Regions from separate parts of the Streptomyces sp. NBC_01723 genome, predicted to be linked through region 3. Evidence: riboswitches for the same ligand, from Rfam matches in the RefSeq annotation. Region 3 holds a riboswitch; each other region holds the start of a gene.
The links. Region 3 has a riboswitch for cyclic di-AMP ahead of OIE75_RS35650 (M23 family metallopeptidase). Riboswitches for the same ligand answer to the same signal wherever they lie in the genome.
Positions count from the first base shown of each region.

Region 1 (4,893 bases), 4.3 Mb from region 3:
TCTTCCACGCCCGCATCGCCGAGGAGGACCCGGACGCGCCGTTCTCCGTCGACGACGTGGCCGGCACCATCGTCACCAAGCTGATCCACCGCCACCCCCACGTCTTCGGCGACGAGACGGCCGCCACCCCGGAGGACGTCCGGGAGCACTGGCTGCGCACCAAGGCCGCCGAGAAGCAGCGCACCTCCGTCACCGAGGGCGTCCCCCTCGGCCAGCCCGGCCTCGCCCTCGCCGCCAAGCTCGCCTCCCGCGTCCGCCAGGCCGGCCTCCGGGTCCCCCTCCCCTCCGGCGAGGGCATCGGCTACGACCTCCTCGCCCTGGCCGCCCGCGCCGAGTCCGAGGGCACCGACCCGGAGGCGGCGCTCAGAGCGGCGGCCCGGGCGTACCGGGACGCGATCCGGGGGGTCGAGGGGTGACCCCGCGCCCGCAGCCCGCCGGACCCGCCCCCGAGCTGTTCACCTGGGAGTTCGCCAGCGACCCCTACCCCGCCTACGCCTGGCTGCGCGAACACGCCCCCGTGCACCGCACACGGCTGCCCAGCGGCGTGGAGGCCTGGCTGGTCACCCGGTACGCCGATGCCAAGCAGGCCCTCGCCGACCCCCGGCTGTCCAAGAACCCGGCCCACCACGACGAGCCCGCGCACGCCAAGGGCAAGACGGGCATTCCGGGGGAGCGGAAGGCCGAGCTGATGACCCATCTGCTGAACATCGACCCGCCGGACCACACCCGGCTGCGCCGACTGGTCAGCAAGGCGTTCACCCCTCGCCGGGTCGCCGAGTTCGCACCCCGGGTGCAGGAGCTGGCCGACGACCTCATCGACCGGTTCGCGGCCGACGGCTCCGCCGACCTGATCCACGACTTCGCCTTCCCGCTGCCCATCTACGCCATCTGCGACCTGCTCGGCGTACCCCGCGAGGACCAGGACGACTTCCGGGACTGGGCGGGCATGATGATCCGTCACGGAGGGGGCCCACGCGGCGGTGTGGCGCGGTCGGTCAAGAAGATGCGGGGCTACCTCGCCGACCTCATCCACCGCAAACGCGCCGCGCTGCCGCCCGAGCCCGGCCCCGGCGAGGACCTCATCTCGGGTCTCATCCGCGCCTCCGACCACGGCGAGCACCTCACGGAGAACGAGGCCGCGGCGATGGCCTTCATCCTTCTCTTCGCGGGTTTCGAGACCACGGTCAATCTGGTGGGCAACGGGACCTACGCCCTGCTCACCCACCCCGAGCAGCGCGCCCGCCTCCAGTCCTCCCTCGCGGCCGGCGAACGCGGCCTGCTGGAGACCGGCGTGGAGGAACTGCTCCGCTACGACGGCCCGGTGGAGCTGGCCACCTGGCGCTTCGCCACCGAGCCGCTCACCTTCGGCGGTCAGGAGATCGCGGCGGGCGATCCCGTCCTCGTCGTCCTGGCCGCCGCCGACCGGGACCCGGAGCGCTTCGCCGACCCGGACACCCTGGACCTGGCCCGCCGCGACAGCCAGCACCTCGGGTACGGCCACGGCATCCACTACTGCCTCGGCGCCCCGCTCGCCCGGCTGGAGGGGCAGACCGCGCTCGCCACGCTCCTCACCCGCCTCCCCGACCTGCGCCTCGCCGCCGACCCGGGCGAACTGCGCTGGCGCGGCGGGCTCATCATGCGGGGTCTGCGCACTTTGCCCGTCTCGTTCACGCCGTCCGCGTCAGCACTCGGCAACGGTGCGTCGTCAAGGCAAACGTGACACGCCCTCAACTCTGTGATCTTCACGTGATCTGTGCGGCATGAACTTGTGACAAGCGATCATCTGCCTATACGTTCACGAACCAGTGTGGCGACGAGCATCACCCGCCGCACGGTCCCCGTCGTCTGTGAAAGGTCGTCGCATGCTCTCCGGGAACGGTCGTCACCGCCGCCCCCGCCAGGCTCCCGCACTGGTCGTCGCCGCCGGAGTGACCGGCTCCGCCATCGCCATCCCGCTGCTCGGCGCCACCGGCGCCCACGCGGCCGGGGCGAACTGGGACCAGGTCGCCGAGTGCGAGACCGGCGGCGCCTGGAGCCAGAACGTCGGCAACGGCTACTACGGCGGCCTCCAGCTCCCCCAGGAGGCGTGGGAGCGGTACGGCGGTCTGGAGTACGCGGCCAGCGCCGACCAGGCCAGTCGCTCCCAGCAGATAAGAATCGCCGAGAAGCTGTACGCGGACCAGGGCATCGCGGCCTGGCCGACCTGCGGGCTGCTCGCGGGTCTCGGCAACCCCCCGGGCGCCACCGCCCCGACGGGTGACGGCGCGTCGGAGGGTTCGCAGGCCCCGAAGACGTCGGACACCCCCGACCCCGCCGGATCGGCCGCCGGGTCCAAGACGCCCGAGCCGACGGGTTCGCCCAAGGCGTCGGACTCGCCCGAGTCGTCCGAATCATCCGAGTCGTCCGACGCGTCGTCGCCGTCGGGTTCGGAGAAGGAGACCGCGCCGACTCCCGGCGCGTCCGCTTCGTCCCCTTCGTCGTCTTCTCCGTCCTCCGGGTCGGATTCCTCTGACGACTCGTCCGGCGGCAAGGATCAATCCGCCAAGACGGGCACATCGCCTGAAAGTGACCGCCGCGCCACCGACGAACCGGAGGCCGCCGACCGCTCGTCCGGCTCGGGCAAGCACCGCGGCGACAGTGCGGACGAGGGCGGGCGCTGGAAGGGCCTCACCGACAGCACCTCGGGCCGGCACGCCTCGCGTGACGGAGGGTCGGGCGACGCCGACGACGGCTCGTACATCGTCCGCTCCGGGGACAATCTCTGGGCCATCGCCGACTCCTTTGGTGTCGACGGCGGATGGCGTGCGCTCTACTCCGACAACGAGCGGGTCGTCGGCCAGGACCCCGACCGCATCCTGCCCGGTCAGACGCTCACGGTCACGGGCGAATCGGGCGAAAAGTAGGGGGAGTTCACGTCACGGTTAGAGACTCTATGTCCGTTTTGGATCTCGTGAGAGATAGGTCTCAGAAGCCGTGATCGTCTTTGAAAATCCGCGGAGCGCGTGTCTACGGTCATGACCGCTCGCCACCGCGGGCCCCGACAGCCGCAACGCCGAATCCTGCCAGCGGCCGTACGGGAACAGTCGTCGCGTAAAGCGCCGAAGGCAGGAGCGGGGGACCCAAGGTAAGTGCCGCACCGGGCAGTTCTGCCGGAGCGGCTAGGGGTGGAGCCGAGTTCCGCGAGGAACCCGGCCGGGCAACTCAACCGGCCCGAACCCGACAGCTCACCTCGCAGGCGTCGGTGAGGGGATCAACCATGCTGTTTTCCGGCAAGGGCAAGCACCGTCGTCCGTCCAAGGCCACTCGCGTCATCGCCGTCGCCGGCGTGACCGGTGCCGCCGTCGCCGCCCCGCTGATGGCGGCCGGCAACGCCTCCGCCGCCACCACCTCCGAGTGGGACGCCGTCGCCCAGTGCGAGTCCGGTGGCAACTGGTCCATCAACACCGGCAACGGCTACTACGGCGGCCTCCAGTTCTCCGCGTCCACCTGGGCCGGCTACGGCGGTACCCAGTACGCCGCCACCGCCGACCAGGCCAGCAAGGCGCAGCAGATCGAGATCGCCGAGAAGGTGCTCGCGGGCCAGGGCAAGGGTGCCTGGCCGGTCTGCGGCACCGGCCTCTCGAACGCCGCGAACACCGGCGGCGGCTCCGGCGAGAGCCAGGACAGCGGCTCCACCGCCGACCGCTCCACCGAGCAGAAGGCGTCCCGCTCCGACGAGCGCCCGGCCGCCGAGCCGAAGGCCGAGAAGAAGGCCGAGGAGAAGACGGTCACCACCCCCACCGGCAAGAAGGTCGAGAAGGGTGACGGCGAGTACAAGGTCGTCAAGGGTGACACCCTCAGCTCCATCGCCGAGAAGCACGAGGTCAAGGGCGGCTGGGAGAAGCTGTTCAAGCTGAACGACGACATCGTCGACGAGGCCGACCTGATCTTCCCGGGTCAGCAGCTGCACCTGAAGTAAGCGGCTCCTGTCGCGATTCCCGCCCCGGTGCGTGTTCCCCGTGCGCACCGGGGCGGGATTTTTGCGCCCGTCGCCCAGCCCTCTTTGTTCCGTTCGGAAACAATTTACTCTCGGTTCTGTCCAGCGGGTGGGCGATCGGCTGGCCGATCGCCCGGAGCCGGTTAGGCTCGGTCCCGCAGAGCCGACGCGGTCCTGCGGACCCGCGCGTCACACCGAAGCGTCACATTGAAGAAGGAGATGCTCGTGCCGTCCATCGACGTCGTCGTAGCCCGGGAAATCCTGGACTCCCGAGGCAACCCCACGGTCGAGGTCGAGGTCGGCCTCGACGACGGCAGCACGGGTCGTGCCGCCGTTCCGTCCGGCGCCTCCACCGGTGCCTTCGAGGCCATCGAACTCCGTGACGGCGACCCGGGCCGTTACCTCGGCAAGGGCGTCGAGAAGGCCGTCCTCGCCGTCATCGAGCAGATCGGCCCGGAGCTGGTCGGGTACGACGCCACCGAGCAGCGCCTGATCGACCAGGCCATGTTCGACCTGGACGCCACCGACAACAAGGGCTCGCTCGGCGCCAACGCCATCCTCGGCGTCTCCCTCGCCGTCGCCCACGCCGCCTCCGAGGCCAGCGACCTGCCGCTCTTCCGCTACCTGGGCGGCCCCAACGCGCACCTGCTGCCGGTGCCGATGATGAACATCCTGAACGGCGGCTCGCACGCCGACTCCAACGTGGACATCCAGGAGTTCATGATCGCCCCGATCGGCGCGGAGTCCTTCTCCGAGGCCCTGCGCTGGGGCGCCGAGGTCTACCACACGCTCAAGAAGGTCCTGAAGAACAAGGGCCTGGCCACCGGCCTCGGCGACGAGGGCGGCTTCGCCCCGAACCTCGGCTCCAACCGCGAGGCCCTCGACCTCATCCTGGAGGCGATCAAGGAGGCCGGCTA
Region 1 is NZ_CP109171.1:3,262,496-3,267,388, reverse strand. Features, by position in the region: gene OIE75_RS15095 (nucleoside triphosphate pyrophosphohydrolase) at 1-416, shown strand, start outside; gene OIE75_RS15090 (cytochrome P450 family protein) at 413-1,720, shown strand; gene OIE75_RS15085 (LysM peptidoglycan-binding domain-containing protein) at 1,863-2,903, shown strand; cyclic di-AMP (ydaO/yuaA leader) riboswitch at 3,087-3,253, shown strand; gene OIE75_RS15080 (transglycosylase family protein) at 3,257-3,958, shown strand; gene eno (phosphopyruvate hydratase) at 4,202-4,893, shown strand, end outside.
Region 1: another riboswitch for cyclic di-AMP. It lies ahead of OIE75_RS15080 (transglycosylase family protein); the one in region 3 lies ahead of OIE75_RS35650 (M23 family metallopeptidase).

Region 2 (4,893 bases), 1.6 Mb from region 3:
GTCAAGGGACGTACCGGCCTGGCTCACCTTTTCGAGCACCTCATGTTCCAGGGCTCCGCCCAGGTCAAGGGCAACGGTCACTTCGAGCTGGTGCAGGGCGCCGGCGGCTCGCTCAACGGCACCACCAGCTTCGAGCGGACCAACTACTTCGAGACCATGCCCGCCCACCAGCTGGAGCTCGCCCTCTGGCTGGAGGCCGACCGCATGGGCTCCCTGCTGTCCGCCCTCGACGAAGAGTCGATGGAGAACCAGCGGGACGTCGTCAAGAACGAGCGCCGCCAGCGCTACGACAACGTCCCCTACGGCACGGCCTTCGAGAAGCTGACCGCCCTCGCCTACCCGGAGGGTCACCCCTACCACCACACGCCGATCGGTTCCATGGCCGACCTGGACGCGGCCACCCTGGAGGACGCCCGCGCGTTCTTCCGCACGTACTACGCGCCGAACAACGCGGTGCTGTCGGTCGTCGGCGACATCGACCCCGAGCAGACGCTGGCCTGGATCGAGAAGTACTTCGGTTCCATCGCCTCGCACGACGGCAAGCAGGCCCCCCGGGACGGCTCGCTGCCCGACGTCATGGGCGGCCAGCTGCGCGAGGTCGTCGAGGAGGAGGTCCCGGCCCGCGCCCTGATGGCGGCCTACCGCCTCCCGGAGGACGGCACGCGCGCGAGCGACGCGGCCGACCTGGCGCTCACCGTCCTGGGCGGCGGCGAGTCCTCCCGCCTGTACAACCGGCTGGTGCGGCGCGACCGTACGGCCGTCGCCGCCGGGTTCGGCCTGCTGCGGCTCGCCGGGGCGCCCTCCCTGGGGTGGCTCGACGTGAAGACGTCCGGTGACGTCGAGGTGCCGGTCATCGAGGCCGCCATCGACGAGGAGCTGGCCCGGTTCGCCGAGGAGGGCCCCACCGCCGAGGAGATGGAGCGTGCCCAGGCCCAGCTGGAGCGCGAGTGGCTGGACCGGCTGGGCACGGTCGCCGGCCGCGCCGACGAACTGTGCCGGTACGCCGTGCTGTTCGGCGACCCGCAGCTCGCCCTCACCGCCGTGCAGCGGGTGCTCGAGGTGACGGCGGCGGAAGTCCAGGAGGTCGCCAAGGCCCGCCTGCGCCCCGACAACCGCGCGGTGCTCGTCTACGAGCCGACCGCCCCCACCGCCGAGAACGACGCCACCGACGAGAACGAGGAGGCGGCCAAGTGACCGACCTCGCCACCATGGACTTCCACGCCCAGCCGCAGGCCGGCGAGCCCAAGCCGTGGGCGTTCCCCGCTCCCGGCCGCGGCAGCCTGGACAACGGGCTGACGGTACTGCGCTGCCACCGCCCCGGCCAGCAGGTCGTCGCCGTCGAGGTGCTCCTCGACGCGCCCCTGGACGCCGAGCCGGCCGGCCTCGACGGTGTCGCCACGATCATGGCGCGCGCCTTCTCCGAGGGCACCGACAAGCACTCCGCCGAGGAGTTCGCCGCCGAGCTGGAGCGCTGCGGTGCCACCCTCGACGCGCACGCCGACCACCCCGGCGTCCGGCTCAGCCTGGAGGTGCCCGCCTCGCGCCTCGCCAAGGCGCTCGGCCTCGTCGCCGACGCCCTGAGGGCACCCGCCTTCGCGGACAGCGAGGTCGAACGGCTGGTCCGCAACCGCCTCGACGAGATCCCGCACGAGCTGGCCAACCCGGCCCGCCGCGCGGCCAAGGAGCTCTCCAAGGAGCTGTTCCCGGCCGGGAGCCGCATGTCGCGCCCGCGCCAGGGCACCGAGGAGACGGTCGAGGCCATCGACTCCGGCTCCGTACGCGCCTTCTACGAGAAGCACGTCCGCCCCGCCACGGCCACCGCCGTGGTCGTCGGCGACCTCACCGGCCTGGACCTGGACGCGCTGCTGGGCGAGACCCTGGGCGCGTGGACCGGCTCCGCCGCCGAACCCCGTCCCGTGCCGCCGGTGACCGCCGACGACCGGGGCCGCGTCGTCATCGTGGACCGGCCCGGCGCCGTTCAGACGCAGTTGCTGATCGGCCGCACCGGGTCCGACCGGCACGACCGCGTGTGGCCCGCACAGGTGCTCGGCACCTACTGCCTCGGCGGCACCCTCACCTCCCGCCTGGACCGCGTCCTGCGCGAGGAGAAGGGCTACACCTACGGCGTCCGGGCGTTCGGGCAGGTGCTGCGGTCCGCGCCGGACGGCACCGGCGCCGCCATGCTCGCCATCAGCGGCTCCGTCGACACCCCGAACACCGGTCCCGCCCTGGAGGACCTGTGGACGGTGCTGCGCAAGCTCGCCGCGGAAGGGCTCACCGACCCCGAGCGCGACGTGGCCGTGCAGAACCTGGTGGGTGTGGCGCCGCTGAAGTACGAGACGGCCGCGGCCGTGGCGAGCACCCTGGCCGACCAGGTCGAGCAGCACCTGCCCGACGACTACCAGGCGACGCTCTACCGTCAACTGGCCGCCACGGGCACCGTGGAGGCCACGGCGGCGGTCGTGAACGCCTTCCCGGTCGACCGGCTGGTGACCGTCCTCGTCGGTGACGCCGCGCAGATCAAGGAGCCCGTCGAGGCCCTCGGTATCGGTGAAGTCACGGTGGTGGCGGCCGAGTAGCGGTACGCGCGGAGGGCGGCCCCGGTGACCGGAGTGTCACCGGGGCCGCCGTTTGTCCGAATTGAGGGAGAGGCTGCCCGTCTGCCCTGTGGCATGCGCTACAAAAACGCTGTTGCGTTTGAGGATTGAAGACAGCCGCGTTTAGCGTCGTCCGGGCTGTTCGTCAGGCAGTGCGCCGCACCCGCGGCACCGGACAGTCATCGCCGAGTCCCCGTACGGCGCGAGCCAGGGGAGCCGGGGACCCACCGTAGTCCCTGGGGTGAATCGGACGCCCGCGCGCAGCGAGGGGGTCCGTAGGAGACCTTCCACCTCCGAACCCGTCAGCTAACCCGGTAGGCGAGAGGGAAGGAAAGGACCAGCCTCTACATGGCGTTCACGCGCGCCACCGGGAAGCACCGGCGTCCCAGCAGGATGCATCGCAGTACCGCCCGCGCGGCGGGTGTCGCGGCCCTCGCCACCACCGGCGTCGTCGGCACCCTCGCGGCTCCGGCGCTCGCCGCCGAGCCCGAGGTGGAGCGGAGCGGAATCACCCCGGTCATCACCATCGGCGACTCCCTGGCCGAGGAGATCGACGCCCAGGCCCTCGCACAGCGGCAGGCCGCCGCGGACGCCGCCGCCCGTGAGGCGGCCCAGGAGGCCGCGCGCGAGCGGGCCGCCGAGGCGGCCAAGGAGGCACGCGAGGCCAAGGAGCGCGCCGCGCGGGAGGCGGAGCGCAAGCGCCTCAACACCTTCGTCCCGCCGATCACCGCGTCCTACGTCTCCACCGCGTACCAGGCGGGCAGCTCCCTGTGGTCCTCCGGCAGCCACACCGGCATCGACTTCCACGCCTCCAGCGGTACGACCGTGCACGCGGTCGGCGTCGGCACCGTCGTCGAGGCCGGCTGGGGCGGGGCGTACGGCAACCAGGTCGTGATCAAGATGCACGACGGCACCTACACGCAGTACGGGCACCTGTCGTCCATCGGCGTCTCCGTCGGCCAGTCGGTCGACCCCGGCCAGCAGATCGGCCTCTCCGGCGCCACCGGCAACGTCACCGGGCCCCACCTGCACTTCGAGGCCCGTACGAGCCCCGAGTACGGCTCGGACATGGACCCCGTCGCCTACCTCCGCTCGCACGGCGTGAACGTCTGACGGCGGACCCCGCGACACCACCCGAAAGCCCCGGCCGTCCGAGCCGGGGCTTTCGGCTTTCCTCGGCGCGCGGCCGCCCGTAGTAGGCCAAAAAACATCCATGAAATCCGCTCCGCCGTCGGAATATCCTCTTGATTGGCCTAGAGTCGCTGGAAACGTCAATCATCGACGTTTCACGGGGATTAAGGCGGAGGTCGGTCATGCGTATTCCGGCGCATTCGGTGTGCACGGCGATCCGGGACGACATCGTCGCCGGCGTCCACGTGCGCGGGGTCCGGCTCACCGAGGAACTCCTCGCCCGCCGCTACGGCGTCTCCCGCGTCCCCGTCCGCGAGGCCCTGCGCACGCTGGAGGCCGAGGGCTTCGTGGTGACCCGGCGGCACGCGGGCGCTTGCGTCGCGGAACCGACAGAGCAGGAGGCCGCCGATCTGCTGGAGACCCGTACGCTCCTGGAGCCCCTCGGCGCCGCCCGGGCCGCCCGCCGCCGGACCGACGCCCACCTCAAGGTGTTGCGCGGCCTGGTCCGCCTGGGGCAGGAACGCGCCAGGCAGGGCAGCGGCGAGGATCTGCGCTCCCTGGGCGGCTGGTTCCACGAGACGCTCGCGCAGGCCGCCGGCAGCCCCTCCCTGACGGCGCTGCTGACCCAGCTGCGCCACAAGATCGCCTGGATGTACGACGTGGAGGCGCCGGCCGGGCCGGTGGAGTACTGGGCCGAGCACGGCGCGATCCTCGACGCGGTGGCCCGGGGCGACGGCGACCGCGCGCGGGCGCTCATGGCGCTGCACGCCGAGCGGTCGGCGCCGGGGCACCGCCTGCGATTCGCCTCCGGCGGAGGCAGAACGGAGCGTGTGAGGAACTCGCAACGTCCCGTAAACACGGCGAGCCTGCGACATTAACACGGGTCCCGTATACAAAGAGCAGGAAATTCGAGGGGCTTTTTTAGCCTGCCCGTATTTCTGCCGTCGGGCGGAAATACGGGCAGCGGAACGGTGCGACAAAAAGGCACCCGGTCACCCCGGCGGGGTATTCGGGGTGACCGGGTGCCTTCCGCTCGGGCAACGGCGCCGCGAGAACCGAGCGGAGTCAGCGGTCGCCGAAGGCGGGCAGCGTGAGGGCCGAATGGGCCGGGCGGGGCTCCGGTGCGGGCATGGCGCTGAGGCCGCGCAGCCGGTCGTTGCGCTGG
Region 2 is NZ_CP109171.1:5,986,043-5,990,935, forward strand. Features, by position in the region: gene OIE75_RS27745 (M16 family metallopeptidase) at 1-1,194, shown strand, start outside; gene OIE75_RS27750 (M16 family metallopeptidase) at 1,191-2,579, shown strand; cyclic di-AMP (ydaO/yuaA leader) riboswitch at 2,771-2,933, shown strand; gene OIE75_RS27755 (M23 family metallopeptidase) at 2,946-3,710, shown strand; gene OIE75_RS27760 (GntR family transcriptional regulator) at 3,911-4,606, shown strand; gene OIE75_RS27765 (FAD-dependent monooxygenase) at 4,794-4,893, opposite strand, start outside.
Region 2: another riboswitch for cyclic di-AMP. It lies ahead of OIE75_RS27755 (M23 family metallopeptidase); the one in region 3 lies ahead of OIE75_RS35650 (M23 family metallopeptidase).

Region 3 (4,893 bases):
GCAGCCGTACCGGTCGGCGATGGCGCGGACGTGTCCGTTGTACGTGGCGATCTTGCCGCGCAGATGCCTGAGCACGGGCACGCCGCGGGTGTCGAACCCGGTCGTCACGAGGACGGTGCCGGCCGCTTCGGCCAGCGCGGCCACCGCCCGCTCGAACCGCTCGGCCACCTCGTCGGGGTCGGTGCCGGGCCGGAGGATGTCGTTGCCGCCAGCCGCGAACGAGACGAGGTCCGGCGCGAGTTCGGCGACTCGGGGGACCTGTTCGGCCGCGATCTGGTCGAGCAGCCTGCCGCGCACGGCGAGGTTCGCGTAGGTGAAGTCGCCCTCGGGGCGCCGGTCCGCGAGCAGTACGGCGAATCGGTCGGCCCAGCCGACGAACGCCCCGTCGGGGCCGCGGTCGCCGACGCCCTCGGTGAAGCTGTCCCCCAGCGCCACGTACGACCCGATCACTGCTCTGCTGTCATTCTTCGAATCGTCTGCCACATCGGGTCATGATTCACCTTGGAATGTGACCTACGCGACCGTAGGCAGGGGTTGACGGTCGGTGAGAAAGGCCACGCCTAAAGGCTTGGTCAATTGCGGAATACACCGAAGGCCGGACCCGGGGATCGGGGTCCGGCCTTCGGTGGCGTGGGGGCCGCGCCCTGGCCGTGCGTCAGAGAGAGACGCCGTGCGAACGCAGGAACGCGACCGGGTCGATGTCCGACCCGTAGTCCGGCGTGGTGCGGATCTCGAAGTGCAGGTGCGGACCGGTCACGTTGCCGGTGGCACCCGAGAGGCCGACCTGCTGGCCCGCCGTCACCGACTGGCCGGCGGAGACGGAGAGGGAGGAGAGGTGGGCGTACTGGGCGTAGTGGCCGTCGGCGAGCTGGATGACGACCTGGTTGCCGTACGCACCGCCGGGGCCGGCGGAGACGACGGTGCCCGCACCGACGGCCTTGAGCGGGGTGCCGGTCGGGACGACGAAGTCGGTGCCGGTGTGGTAGCCGCTGGACCACATGCTGCCGGACTGGTGGTACGGGGTACCGACGGTGCCGCCCGCGACGGGGGAGGTGTAGCCGCTGCTGGTGCCGGCGTCCGAGGTGGAGGCCTTCTCGGCGTCCGTGGACTTCTCGGCCGGCTTGGCGGCGGGCTTCTCCGCCTCCGCCGGCTTCTCGGCGGCGGGCTTCTCGGCGGCCGGCTTCTCCGACTGGGCGGCCTTGGCGCCGACCGAGAGCTTCAGGCCGGGGTGGATCAGCGACGGGTCCGAACCGATGGCCTCGCGGTTGTCCTCGTACAGCTTCTTCCAGCCGCCGTCGACGTTCTGCTCATCGGCGATCCGCGAGAGGTAGTCGCCGCTCTTGACGGTGTAGGTCCGCGCGTCCGAGTTCTTCTCGGTGCCACTCGCGGCGGCCTTCTGCGCCGTCGTCGCGACGGACTGCACGGACTGCTCGGAAACGGAGTGCGCGGGGGCGGCGTTGGCGCCGGCGGCCCCTATCAGGGGGAGCGCGAGCACGGCGCCACCGGTTCCGGCGACGGCGATGGTGCGGGTCAGGCGCATGGCCCTGGTACGGCGGTGCTTACCCTTCGCGGGCATGGCGAATTCCTCTCCGGCGCCTGCGAGGTGAGCTGTCGGGTTCGGGCTGGAGATGCCCGGCCGCGCCGAAACGCGGCTTCACCCCAAGCCGTTCCGGGAACCGGAACAGGCATTCGTACCTGTGGGTCCCCCGCTCCTGCCGGGTACGGGTGGTGGATGAGAGTGGGCTCCGGTCGGCGGCAGGATTAGGCGTCCGTCCGGATCGGTGGTGAACGTAAGGGACCAAGACGCACCCGGACAAGCGAAGAGTTCCACCGGAAGGTGTTCCGATTGATCCTTTACTGGTATATCCGGTCACACTCCGTCGATTCGGGGAATGGCGTTTCGAGTGAACGTCCTTGAAAACCGGCTTGATTACGTGAACATGACGGACGACGCACGGTTACGGATATGACGCTGCTCACGCGCCACTTCTCCACCCTTTCGCATTTCGGCGTCAGTTGGAATTAAGGCGTCAATTCGGACAGAAAGCCCGAGGCATCCCTTAATGCCCTGTGGACAACTCATCGGCGCAGACAGGGGATGCCGTATCGTCGAGGCGAGCCCGCCGCCGAGCAGCGTCGGCGGGGCGGAGTGGGAGGAGTCCCCGTGACGCAGCAGGTCCCGTCGACCGAACCCGAGCTGACCGGTGTGCGCAATTTCCGGGACGTCGGCGGACTGCCGGCCGTGGACGGGCGACGGGTGCGGCAGGGCGTGCTGTTCCGCAGCGGCCACCTGGCGCACGCCACCGGGGAGGACGCCGCCTTCCTGGCCACCCTCGGCCTGCACACCATCTTCGACTTCCGCAACGCGGCCGACCAGAAGCTGGAAGGCCCCGACGTCGAGCTGCCGGGCGTGCGCAATGTGAACCTGCCGCTGAGCGACCCGGCCGACGGCGCCGAGTTCTGGAAGATGGTCCGCGACGGCGACCTCCACCAGCTGCACGAGATCCTGGCCGACGGCAAGGGTGCCCAACGGATGATCGCGTCCTACCGCACGATCATCACGGAGCGCACGGCGGAGCACTCCCGGGTTCTGCACGCGCTCGCCGAGGACAGCGTCCCCGCCCTGATGCACTGCGCGGCCGGCAAGGACCGCGCGGGCCTGTCGATCGCGGTCACGCTGCTCGCGCTCGGCGTCGAGCGCGATGCCGTCCTCGACGACTACCTCAAGTCGAACGCGACGCACCGCCGCTACAAGGTGCGCCGCGGCAGCTCCGCCGCCTCGGCCTACTCCCCCGAGGTCATGGAGCTGCTCAGCCCCCTGTTCGACGCCCGCGCCGAGTACCTGGCGGCCGCCTTCGACACCGTCGAGGAGACCTGGGGCGGCGTCGACGCCTACCTGGAGCAGGGCCTGCACCTCACCCCGGCGACCCGGGAGCGGCTGCGCGAGCGGATGCTGGACTGATCCGGTACGGCACCGGTCCGCACGACCGCTAGCGGCCGGCGCCCACCTCGAAGAGCAGGTAGAGGAAGCCGCCGAAGACGTGTCCCAGGGCGATGTAGATGAGCAGCCGCACCCACAGGGCACGCGGGAACTTCTCCTCCATGGACGTCACGACATCTCCCCGGGGGTCGTCGGGCCGAGGCACAGCGTGGCCGTCGGGCTCTGCAGCAGGGTGTGGACGAAGAGCAGCTCGACCCCTTCTGGGTCCTGTGCGGCGATCCGGTGCGGGGTCAGCGAGTCGAAGTGGGCGCCGTCCCCCACGCCGAGCCGGTGCTCGGTGTCCCCGAGGCGCAGCCGCAGGCGGCCCCTGAGCACGTGCAGCCACTCCTCGCCGGGGTGCACCCGCACGATGTCGCCCTGGGAGCCGTACGGCACCTCGACGCGCAGGGCCTGCATGCCCCGGCCCGGCGCTCCCGCCCGCCGGTACGTCCAGCCGCCCGCGGCGGTGGGCTCCATCTCGGCGGCGCGGATCACCGCGTCCGGGTCCGCGGGCGCCTCCCCCAGCAGTCCGGCGACGGTCGTACCGTAGACGCGGGCGAGGGCGAGCAGCATCGGCAGCGAGGGCTGGCGCTGCCCGGTCTCCAGGCGGGAGAGGTGGGCGGGCGACAGTCCGGCCGCGCGGGCCGCCGCCTCCAGGGTCAGGGCGGCCCGCCGCCGCAGCTCACGCAGCTGGGGCGCGACGGCGGCGACCGCCCCGTCGGCCGGTCCGGTCTCGGAGGAGCTCAGGCTCATGGCTCCATTCAGCCCGAACTTTGCCCACCGGGCAAATTTGTTGCCTCTCAGGCAAAAACTCCGAGGCGAATGGGCCGCCGGGCGGCCACCGACGGACTCAGCGGTGCGCCACCGCCTGCTTGACCAGCGTCTTGCCGAAGTCCCACATCAGACCGCCGCCGTTGTGCGCGTCGTCCATCACCTCGGTGAAGGCGTCGACGAACCGGTCCACGTCCGCGGTGTCGATGATCAGGGGCGGGATCAGTTTGATCACCTCCAGGTGGTCGCCGGAGACCTGGGTGAGGATCCGGTGCCGCTGCAGCAGCGGCACCACCACCATCTGCGCGAAGAGGCCCTTCCGGGCGGCCTGGAGCATGGTCCAGCGGCTGCGCAGCTTCAGGGACCGCGGCCGGCCGAACTCGATGCCGATCATCAGCCCGCGGCCCCGGACGTCGGCGAGCAGCTCGTAGCGGTCCACCAGCGCCGCCAGCCGGGACTTCAGCCGCTCCCCCACCGCGGCGGCGTTCGCCACGATCTCCTCGTTCTCCATCACCGAGAGCACGGCGAGTCCGGCCGCCATGGCCTGCGCGTTGGACCCGAAGCTCGCCGAGTGGACCTGTACGCGGTCCATCGAGGAGTACACCTTCTGGAAGATCCAGTCCTTGCCCAGGGTGGCGCCCACCGGCACGTAGCCGCCGGACAGCGCCTTGGCCACGCAGACCAGGTCGGGCTCGACGCCGTCCTCGTGCTGGAAGGCGTAGAACTTCCCGGTCCTGCCCAGGCCCGTCTGCACCTCGTCGGCGATCAGCAGTGCCTTGTGCCGGTGCAGCAGGTCCTGCGCGGCCCGCAGGTAGCCGGGCGGGGCCTCGTGCACGCCCTTGCCCTGGATCGGCTCCACGACGAGCGCGGCCACGTCTCCCTGCCGCAGTTCGCGCGCCAGGGCGTCCAGGTCGCCGAGCGGGACCGCGGTGTCGGGCAGCAGCGGCGCGAAGCCCTTGCGGAAGCCGTCCTCGCCGTTGACGGAGAGCGAGCCGGTGGTCAGTCCGTGGAAGGCGTGGGTGCAGTACAGGATCCTCGGCCTGCCGGTCGCGTACCGGGCGAACTTCAGCGCGGTCTCCACCGCCTCGGTCCCGCTGTTGCCGAAGAAGACCCGGTCCAGGTGCGGGCTGTACGAGAGCAGC
Region 3 is NZ_CP109171.1:7,612,412-7,617,304, reverse strand. Features, by position in the region: gene OIE75_RS35655 (SGNH/GDSL hydrolase family protein) at 1-450, opposite strand, end outside; gene OIE75_RS35650 (M23 family metallopeptidase) at 656-1,576, opposite strand; cyclic di-AMP (ydaO/yuaA leader) riboswitch at 1,579-1,738, opposite strand; gene OIE75_RS35645 (tyrosine-protein phosphatase) at 2,165-2,962, shown strand; gene OIE75_RS35640 (DUF6126 family protein) at 2,991-3,113, opposite strand; gene OIE75_RS35635 (helix-turn-helix domain-containing protein) at 3,110-3,727, opposite strand; gene OIE75_RS35630 (aspartate aminotransferase family protein) at 3,831-4,893, opposite strand, start outside.

Region 4 (4,893 bases), 3.8 Mb from region 3:
CCGCCACCGCGGACCCGGCGAGCGCGGACACCCTGGGCGCCACGGTGATAGCGCCGGTCGTCGAGGAGTCCGCCAAGGCCGCCGCGGTCCTCCTGGTCTTCCTGTTCCGCAGGCGTGACTTCACCGGCATAGTCGACGGAGTGGTGATCGCCGGGGTCACCGCCACCGGCTTCGCCTTCACCGAGAACATCCTGTACCTCGGCACCGCGTTCGGCGCCGACCAGCTCACCGGCGGCAGCGGCATCGCCTCCGTCACCGCGGCGACCTTCTTCGTCCGCGTCGTGATGTCCCCGTTCGCGCACCCGCTCTTCACCGTGCTCACCGGCATCGGCTTCGGCATCGCCGCGCTCTCCGCGGGCCGCCACCGCCTGCGCCGCGCCCTGCTCCCGCTCTCCGGCCTGCTGCTCGCGATGGGCGTGCACGCGCTGTGGAACGGCTCGGCCGCGTTCGGCGAGTACGGCTTCTACGCCGTGTACGCGGCCTTCATGGTGCCGGCCTTCGGCCTGCTGACCTGGCTGGTGATCTGGACCCGGCAGCGCGAACTGGGCACCGTACGGGCCGAGCTGCCCGCGTATGTCCTGGCCGGATGGCTGACGCCCGCGGAGCCGCACGCGCTCGGCTCGATGCGGGCCCGCCGCGTCGCCCGGCAGCACGCCCGGCGGCACGGCGGGAAGGAGGCGGCACGCGCGGTGGCCCAGTACGAGGCGTACGCGACCTCGCTGGCGTTCCTGCGGCAGCGCGGCCGCCGGGGCCGGGCGGGCGCCGACTACGCCGCGCGGGAGCGGGAGATGCTGGACGCCCTGTGGCACCGGCGCGGCGCGGCCCGCCCGGCCCTGGACCACGCGGCCCGCTCGACGGCACCACCCGTACCCCGGCCCGCGCCGCCCTGGGCGTACCCGTACGCCACCTACGGCCCGTACGGCGGCGGCCCTCCGGCGCCGTACCCGGCCCAGACGCCGTACCCCGCTCAGGCGCCGTACGTCCCGTACGCCCACCCGTACGCACCGCCGGGCCCCTACCGCCCGTAGGCGGGCACCGGCGGCGTCACACTCAGGCCGAGGCCCGCGTCAGCCGCGCGACCTCGTCGTCCGTCAGGCTCAGCTCCGCGACGCCCAGCAGCGCGGGCAGCTGCTCCACCGTGCGCGCGGACGCGATCGGCGCGGCCACCGTCGGTTGCGCGGCCAGCCAGGCGAGGGCGACCGTGGCGACGGGGGCGTCGTGGGCCTCGGCGATCTCGTCCAGGGCGGCGAGCACCCGCCGGCCGCGCTCGGTCTCCAGGTGCTTGCCCGCACCGCCCGCACGCGGGCTGTCGACGCTCGCGCCGGGCCGGTACTTGCCGGTGAGGAAGCCGGCCGCGAGGGCGTAGTACGGCACGGCGGCCAGGCCCGACCGCTCGGCGAGGTCGCGCAGCCCGCCCTCGTAGGTGTCGCGCGAGACCAGGTTGTAGTGCGGCTGGAGGGCGACGTACCGGGCGAGCCCCTCGCGGTCGGAGAACTCCAGGGAGGCCGCGAGCCGCTCGGCGGAGATGTTGGAGGCGGCGATGTGCCGCACCTTGCCCGCCTTCACCAGCTCGTCCAGCGCGCCGATGATCTCCTCGACCGGCACCTCGGGCTTGTCGAAGTGCGTGTAGTAGAGGTCGATGTGATCGGTGCCCAGGCGGCGCAGCGAGGCGTCGGCCGCCGCCTTGATGTTCGCGGCGGACAGGCCCGGGTACTCGGGGTGCTGGCTGACCTTGGTGGCGAGGACGACGTCGTCACGGTTGCCGCGGGCCGCGAACCACCGGCCGAGGACGGTCTCGGACTCGCCGCCGCTGTTGCCGTCGACCCAGGCGGAGTACGAGTCGGCGGTGTCCACGAAGTTGCCGCCGGCCGCCGTGTAGGCGTCCAGGACGGCGAAGGAGCGGTCCTGGTCGGCGGTCCAGCCGAAGACGTTGCCGCCGAGGGCGAGGGGGAAGACCTCCAGGTCGGAGGAGCCGAGCTTGCGCAGAGAAGTCATGTAGGGCGTCAACGAACGCACCGGATCAGGTCATTCCGGCACGGACGCAAAAACCCCGCAAACCGGCAGCCCTGACGTCGGGGGGTTGCCGTCAGGACCGCCGGGGACCAGCGGGGAAGCGGATGGGCCGGTGGCTCAGGGTGTGAGGCCCTTACTCTGCAGCCAGGCCATCGGGTCGATGCCGGAGCCGCCGTCGGCGTGGACCTCCATGTGGAGGTGGGCGCCGGTGACGTTGCCGGTGGCGCCGACGCGGCCGATGACGTCACCGGTGGTGACCTCCTGACCGACGCTGACGCTGATCGAGGACTGGTGGGCGTACCAGATCTCGGTGCCGTCATCCAGGGTGAGCACGGTCTTGTAGCCGTACGACCCGTCCCAGCCGGCCGACGTGATGGTGCCGCTGTGCACGGCCTTGAGCAGCGTGCCCGTGGGTGCGGCGAAGTCGAGGCCGGTGTGGTGGCCGGAGGACCAGTAGGCGCCGGCCTGACCGAAGGTCGAGGAGATCGTGTACGAGGAGGTCGGCAGCGTGAACTGCATGGCCAGCTTGGCCAGGCGCTCGGCCTCGGCCTTCTTCGCGGCCTCCTCCTCCGCCTTCTTCTTGGCGGCGGCGGCCTTGGCCTCGGCCTCCTTCTCCGCCTTGGCGGCGGCTTCCGCGGCCTTCTTCTCGGCGGCCGCGGCGGCCTCGGCGGCGGCCTTGGTCTCGACCTGGGCCTGCTGCTGCTCGGCCTGCGCCATGATCCGGGCCCGCAGGGACTCACCGGCGCCGGCGGTGTCGGTGCCCTCCGCGGTGTCGGCGGCGGCGGTCACGCCGATGCCGCTGAGCGGGGTGCTGGAGCCCTCCGGCTGCGGTGCGTCGTCGGAGATGAGCGAGCCGACGTTGGGCAGGTCCGGCATGGAGATCGACACCGGCGGCTTGCCGGTCTGCGCGCTGGCCATGCCGCCCGCACCGACGGCGGCTATGACACCGACGCCGAGGACGGTGGAGCTGCGGGCGAGCCCGCCACGCTGCTTGGCGACGCGGTGCCGGCCGCGTACGGGGCGGATGGAGTCCTCGGTGGGATTCCACTCCTCCCAAGGACCCTCTTCGGTGCGGTAGTTCTCGTAGCCGAAGGTGTCGGTGTCGTGCCGACTGGGCACGAACGGGGCCTCGGGGGCAGGCCGGTTGGACGCCACGTGGGCGTACTCCTTTCCTTCCTTTCGCCTACCGGGTTAGCTGACGGGTTCGGAGCAGGAAGGTCTCCTACGCGCGCATGCAGCCGTGTTGCCACGGCGTCAAACGCCCGATTCACCCCAATGTGGTGGTTCCCCGGTTCCCTTGCGGGATTCGGCGCGTGCGCACGGAGCCGCCTTCTGTGACGGCTGGGACGACCGCGCTGCGTTATCGAACGTTAATAGACCCGGGGGCCGGATTCCAAGCTGTTCCTCTTGATCGTTAACGAAGACAGCCGGGACGTACACCTCAGGATCGGTGAAAACCGGGCGAGTTGACCGCGCCTCGGTATTCCCCTTCACGGCATTTCTTTCTGACGGTACGTCAGTTGTTATGCGGAGGGATGCCACCCCGTCACGGCTCGTGACAATGATCATGGTCGCCGCGCCGTGGCCGCCGTACGGCGAGCAGCGCCATGTCGTCCGCCATCCCGCCCCCTGAGTGGCGGCGCACGTCGCGGGCGAGGGTTTCGAGCAGCTTCGCCGGATGACGGAAGACGCGACCGGACAGCCGCGCGTACGGATCGTAGAACTCCCCCCGCTCGTCCCGGGCTTCCGACAGTCCGTCGGTGTACAGCAGCAGCGTGGCCCCACCGGGGAAGGCCGTCTCCTCCGCGCGGTCGGGCCACACACCCAGCTCGCCCATGCCGAGCGGCAGCGCCGACTCCCGGGCGGGCAGCGGCCCCAGGGTGCCGTCGCCGTGGAGCAGCAGGGGCGGCGGATGCCCGCGGTTGACGATGCGTACGGTCCCGGCGCCGTGCGGGAGTTCGGCGAGGACGGCGGTGGTGAAGCCCTCGAAGGCGTCCAGTCCCTCGCGCCGGGTGCCCTCGCGGGCCAGCGCCCGCTCCAGGCGCTGTGCCACCGCCTCCAGCGTCGCCTCCTGTTCGGCGGCCTCCCGGAAGGCGCCGATCACCACGGCGACGGCGGCCACCGCTCCCATGCCCTTGCCCCGCACGTCCCCCACGATGAGCCGGACGCCGCGCGCACTGTCCTGCACCGCGTACAGGTCACCGCCGATGAAGGCGCCGGCCTGCGCGGCCTCGTAGCAGGCGGCGATCTCGAAGCCGGCGATCCGCTCGGCCGGCTCGGGCAGTACGGCGCGCTGGGCGGCCTCGGCGATCTCCCGGGCGATGGCGAGGCGCTCGTCGGTGCGGCGGACGAAGGCGTTGACGAAGACGGCGAGCGCGGCGACCGTCGCGATGGTGATCAGCTCGGTGAGGGAGTCGACGTAGTGGATGACGCCCTTGCCGAGCTGCAGCCCGATGACCGAGGCGACCACGGCGATCCCGGTGAGCGCGGTGCCCCGCCGGGAGTAGATCGGGGCGGCGACCAGCGGCGCGGCGGTGTAGAGGGGACCGGCGGTGAAGTAGCGCGGGGTGAAGATGTCGTACAGGACGGCGACGACGATCAGCAGTACGGGGAGCGAGCGCGCGAGGGTGCGGCCGTAGGACGTGCGCCACGGCCTCGGCTGCCCGGCGGGCGGCACGGGCGCCATCTCGCCCCCGAGGCCCGGGTCGGGCACGGGATCGCCGGGGAGCCGGCCGCCGGCTCTGGCGTACGCTCCCTCGTCCTCCACATCGCCTGCCCGCACCACTGGTCTCCCGCCGCCCCCTGTCCGCGCCGCTTGCCGTGCCGTACTCCAGGTTTCCCGCGACGGGGGTGGGCGGCGAGTGGTGAGGGCCGAGCGGG
Region 4 is NZ_CP109171.1:3,851,415-3,856,307, forward strand. Features, by position in the region: gene OIE75_RS17660 (PrsW family intramembrane metalloprotease) at 1-1,028, shown strand, start outside; gene OIE75_RS17665 (aldo/keto reductase) at 1,051-1,995, opposite strand; gene OIE75_RS17670 (M23 family metallopeptidase) at 2,131-3,168, opposite strand; cyclic di-AMP (ydaO/yuaA leader) riboswitch at 3,179-3,335, opposite strand; gene OIE75_RS17675 (PP2C family protein-serine/threonine phosphatase) at 3,560-4,795, opposite strand.
Region 4: another riboswitch for cyclic di-AMP. It lies ahead of OIE75_RS17670 (M23 family metallopeptidase); the one in region 3 lies ahead of OIE75_RS35650 (M23 family metallopeptidase).